2 regions of the Pseudomonas sp. OTU750018 genome follow, and region 2 is predicted to be linked to the other one. Evidence: riboswitches for the same ligand, from Rfam matches in the RefSeq annotation. Region 2 holds a riboswitch; the other holds the start of a gene.
What was found. A riboswitch is a leader RNA that binds a small molecule or an ion and turns the genes downstream of it on or off. The one in region 2 is predicted to bind cobalamin.

Region 1: linked by a shared signal. The riboswitch ahead of HCI85_RS04995 (energy-coupling factor ABC transporter permease) and the one ahead of HCI85_RS15620 (TonB-dependent receptor) in region 2 are both predicted to bind cobalamin.

The regions. Positions count from the first base shown of each region.
Region 1 covers NZ_JAAPAU010000001.1:1,029,009-1,031,460, forward strand. The annotation lists gene HCI85_RS04990 (hypothetical protein) at 38-781, shown strand; gene HCI85_RS04995 (energy-coupling factor ABC transporter permease) at 786-1,466, opposite strand; cobalamin riboswitch at 1,522-1,729, opposite strand; gene HCI85_RS05000 (PaaI family thioesterase) at 1,762-2,217, opposite strand; gene HCI85_RS05005 (acyl-CoA dehydrogenase family protein) at 2,227-2,452, opposite strand, start outside.
Region 2 covers NZ_JAAPAU010000003.1:23,806-26,257, forward strand. The annotation lists gene HCI85_RS15620 (TonB-dependent receptor) at 1-1,139, opposite strand, end outside; cobalamin riboswitch at 1,294-1,498, opposite strand; gene HCI85_RS15625 ((2Fe-2S) ferredoxin domain-containing protein) at 1,630-2,331, opposite strand.

The DNA.
Region 1 (2,452 bases), on a different contig from region 2:
GCTAATCTTCTGTCAGCCAATTGTCTAAGGAACACTCATGCCGCACGCGCTGCTCACCCTTGTGCTTTGTCTGTTACCCAGTTTTCTGCTGGCCGATAACCTAGACGGCCATTACTTGACGACGCTGGACGGCCAGCCAGCCGAAATGCACCTGCGCAGCCAGGGCCAGCAGGTCACGGGGGAATATGTGGAAGGTGGCAGGCTGCACCTGCAGATCAGCGGCACCTTTGACGGGCAACTGCTCCGGGCTCAGATCAGTGATGCGCAATCTGGCCAGTTGATCGCCAATATGAACGCCACTTACGCCAATGGCATGCTCAACGCCCATATTGCCGCACGCAACCCGACGACCGGGGCCACTCTGGAGCGCAAGGCGCTGTTCCACCGGCAGAACCTTAACGCTGCAGCGGCAGCGCCAAGCAGTAGTCCAAGTAGCAGCGCCACACGCGATCCGGCGCTGATCGGCACCTGGGTACACGAGAAGATCATCAACAGCGGCGGTGCCAATTTCGCTTCAATGACCACCCAGATGATTCTGCAACTGAGTGATGACGGCAGCGTTTCGCAGTGGACGCGCAGTGTGGCAGGTGGCGCTGATTGGAACTACGACAGCCCTGGCGAGCTGCAATACAGCGGCCGCTGGCAGAGCAACAACGGCTTGTTGGAAGTGCAGATGCAGGGTCGCAGTGACTATCAGCCTGCCGCCTACTATCGCTTCAGTGACCAGTACCTGGTCACTGAGAGCAACACCGGCAAGCTGATCTGGCAGCGCCGCCAGTAGTCAATCAGGCCGACTGATGCAGACGCGTGTTGAACAGCGGCCCACGGCTATAAGCGGACAGTGCCTTGGCAGCGGCCAGCACACCCAGATCAACCAGTGGCTCGATCAGGATCACGCTCATATAGGCCAGACCAAAACTACCCACGGCCGCCAGGTTCTCACCGGAGAAACCGTTGCCATAGAACGCCCAGAAGCCGACCCAGGCGACGATGCCACCCTGATAGGCGGTCGACAGCGCCAACGCCTGTTTGTAGGAGAGGTCTACATAGGCGGTGCCCGGCGCGATAATGCGCTTGGCCAGCACACTGATCGCCCACAGCGGCACCAGCAGCGTGGTGACGTTCATGCCGTACTGCGGCAGGTCAAACTGAGCAAACAGCAGCCCCTGCAGTAATAAGCCGAGCGCCAGACCAACAGCCGTGGCACCCGCGCCAAACAGCAGCAGCAGTGTCGAGCCGAGGATCAGGTGCACCTCGGAAACCCCGACCGCATGGTGCGGAAAGACCTCGAAGAAGCAGAACACCAAGGCGGTGGTTAGCAGGCTACGCAGCGCTAAGGCGGCAGCGCCACCGTTGCTGCGTACGCTGTCGAGGGCAAGTTTGGCCGTAAGGCCAAAGGCACCTGCGGCGGTTGCATAACTGAGGAAGAGTTTGGCGCCAGTAACGACTTCTGGTTCGATGTGCATAGCGATTCCTGTACCGCGCCCACCGCGCGATGATCCGGATTGAGGGGATGGGCATAAGCGCCCGACTTCGATGGCAGGTCTCCTGGCTCACGGCTTGATACTCCACCCGCCTTCCCAACCTTGCGGTCAGTGGCATCTGGGCGTCGCTCGCCGTTTACAGTTGCGGGGGCAGCCATGGCTTCGGCACCGGTTGTGGTGCTTTCCATGTTCCCTTTTCATCCAGTCGCATCACACGGGCTGGAACCATCGGCGGCCACCTTACCCGGCGGCCGCGGGAAATGACAGAGCCTGGCGTTTACCGCGCAGGTAAACCAACGGACTGAGTAGCGCCTGACGCCGTATGGAGCAAGCAAGTGAAGACACCACTGGCGTTGGCGCACAGCAGCCCCTGAGCATCGTGCAGCGTGGCCTGTACCGCGACATGTCGCCCTTCGCGCTGCTGCACGCGGGCTTCGGTTCGCAGCGGCAAAGCCGCAAGACCAATCGGGCGCAGGTAATTCACCTGCAGGCTGGCGGTCACGTAGACCTCCTCGGCACAGGCTTGCGAATACACCGCCAACCCCAACGCCGCATCGAACAGCGTGGCGGTGTAGCCGCCATGCACACCGCCAAGCGGATTGAAGTGCACAGCCGGCGGCTGACTGCTGAAGCTCGCCACCCCGGCTGCGGCCTGCAGCTGAGCGATACCGTAGTCCGCACCGATATCACCGGCCAGCCAGGCCTTTAATCGCTCAAAGAGACTGCTGTGCATGCTCAGGCCTCAGATCAGGTGCGGCGTACTGCGCACCACCAGCGCCTCGACATTCACCCCACGCGGCAGAGTGCCGTAGACCCGGCCGCCCTGCCCGCCCAAACGGCTGGCTATAAAGGCATCGCTTACCACCGAATTGCCGGCTTCCAGCAGCAGCTTGGCCTGTAGCGCCAGGGCCACGTCTTCGGTCAACTGACGGGCGCGGTACTGGATATCAGCGGTGTCGCGAAAGTCC
Region 2 (2,452 bases):
CGGGCGAAGTGAATACGGTTGTAGTCCACGCCCACCACGCTGCGGCTGTCCAGGCCAAACAGGGCGTGTTCCAAGGTGAAGGTCTGACGGTCGCCGACCTGCTCCTGGGTGTGCTTGATCTCGTAGAAGTCACTGCGCTTGACCTGATCGCCCGGCTGCCAGCGGTAGGACTCGGCATTGCGCCAGTAGCGTTGGGTTTTGATGTAGTAGAGCTGGTTGCTGGCGGTCAGGGCATCGTTGATGCGCCAGTCGCTGACCAGTCGGGTGATCTGGTCGTTGTAGCGAATCTCGGCGTTATCGACGTTGTAATTGCGCTCGCGCAGGCTCTCGCGGTACTGGCCGGCGACCAGCGGTGTGCCCAGGTAACGCTGCGGGTCCTGATCGCCCTGATCATGGGACAGGGTGAAACTCAGCGCATCGCTGGCATCCCAGCGCAGGGCCGCGCTCAACGCCTGGCTCTGCGACTCGCCATCATCGACCCAGCCATTGCTGGCCTGTTGATTGAGGTTGAGCCGGTAGCTCAACGCATCACTCAGCGAGCCGCCGCTGTCCAGCGCGGCCTGGCGACGGTCGTCGCTGCCGTAGCCGATACGCAGCTGGTTGCTGATGGCGCCGCTAAACGGCTTTTTCGGCACCACGTTGATCACCGCGCCGGTCGCGCCTTCACCGAAGAGCACCGAGGCCGGGCCGCGCAGCACGTCAACGCGCTCCACCGACCAGGTGTCGACCGGGAAGGTCACGGTGCCGGCCCCGACATACTGGCGGGTGCCGTCGTACAGCTGCATGGTCGCGCTGTGCCCGGTAAAGCCGCGCGCCGACAGTGCGGTGCCGCCATTGCCGGGGCTGCCGATGCTGCTGATGCCAGGGGTGCGGGTGACCGCATCCTGCACGCTGAGGTTGTTGCGTCCGCGCACCTGCGCGCCGCTCAGGCTGCTGGTGCTGGCCGGGGTTTGCAGGGCGCTCAGGCCCAAGCGCGAACCACTGCTGCTGGGCGTATGCAGATCGCTTTCGCCCTCCGCAGCAGCCTTGGCCTGAACGGTCGTGGCCGGCAGATTGACTGGAGATTCGCCCGCCACAGCCGAACCGGCCAGGCACAGGGCAAGGGAAACAGAGAGTTGAGACAGGGGATAGCGCGCCATGATGCTTCCATCGCAAAAGGGATAGGCACGGCAATCCCGATGGAAACGCGCAACAGCAAAACACGGGCGCGCAGGCACCCACGATCGGCGTCAACGCCCGCCCACCGCGGGTTGCCAAACAGTTGGGATGGCCGCTGCATCACGGGCAGCGTGCAACATCCCTAAGAATCAGGCCGGTCTCCGGGCTCGCGAGGGTCATGAAGCCATCGCCTTCCCATGCAGAAACTGCACAGTGGCATCGTGATGACTTCGCTCGCTTACCGTTGCGGGGGCAGCGTCGGACTAGCCCAAAGGGCGCACCGACTTCCCGTTTAACCTCACGCACGGCGGCGTGAGACACCTGAAACGGCGCGGATATGACCATTCAGGCCAATCCGCGTCAAGTTTTTAGCTGTTGCCGAATGGCTCTACAGCAGTCATTTCAGCCTTGATCAAGGCGTAAGCGTAGGGTGGACAACGCGAAGCTTTCCACCATTCGTGGCGCAGTGACTCAGCCCTTATCAATCCGCAGCTCAGGCACGGCGCGGCCGGCCACCAGACGCTCGTCGACCAGGCGAATCACCGCAGCCTCGTCACGGATACCGAACCACTCGCCCTGCGGATAAAGGCTCGCGCTCGGCCCCATATCGCAGGGGAACTGACATTGGCTACGGGTGATGTGCACACCGCCCTCGCACTCCAGCTTGCCGGCAGTCTTGAGGCGCTGACGCAGGGTTTTCCACAGACCCAGCGCGCCCTTGCGTGTGCAGCGCGGACCGTTGCACAGCAGCAGACGCTGGGCGTGCGGCGGAATGTGCGACCAGGCGTGCTGCGCCGGCACGGCGGGTACATCACTGCAGGCCGTATGCAGTTCTGGGCACTCAAGCAGCGCGGCCAGGCCATCGAGCCAGGCGTCTTCCATCGCCGTGCAGACCACAAACACCGACGCGCCATCAGTGCGCTCGGCGATCTGCTCACGTAGCCAATCACGGTGAGCAGCATCGGCACGCGGCTCCAGATCCACCACCAGCAATGGGCGCGGCGACTCATCCAGGGCCAGCCAGAACGGCTGCAGATCCTGCTCGCTGTCATGCACATGCGCCTCGCCCACCAGCGCCTCGACGCGCTGGCGCAAACGCTCAGCCGACGCACCACGGCTGAGGCCTGGGCCGATAAACAGGATGCGAGCGTAAGGGGAAACGGGCGTGGTCATGGCGGCCTCCAAAGCGGGGCGGCAGTCTAACAGGGGATTTTTTACTCGGGTGGCGGGGCATCAGATTCCAGATGGTGCCCACGCTCTGCGTGGGCACCTGCGCTTACGACGCTCCGCGTCG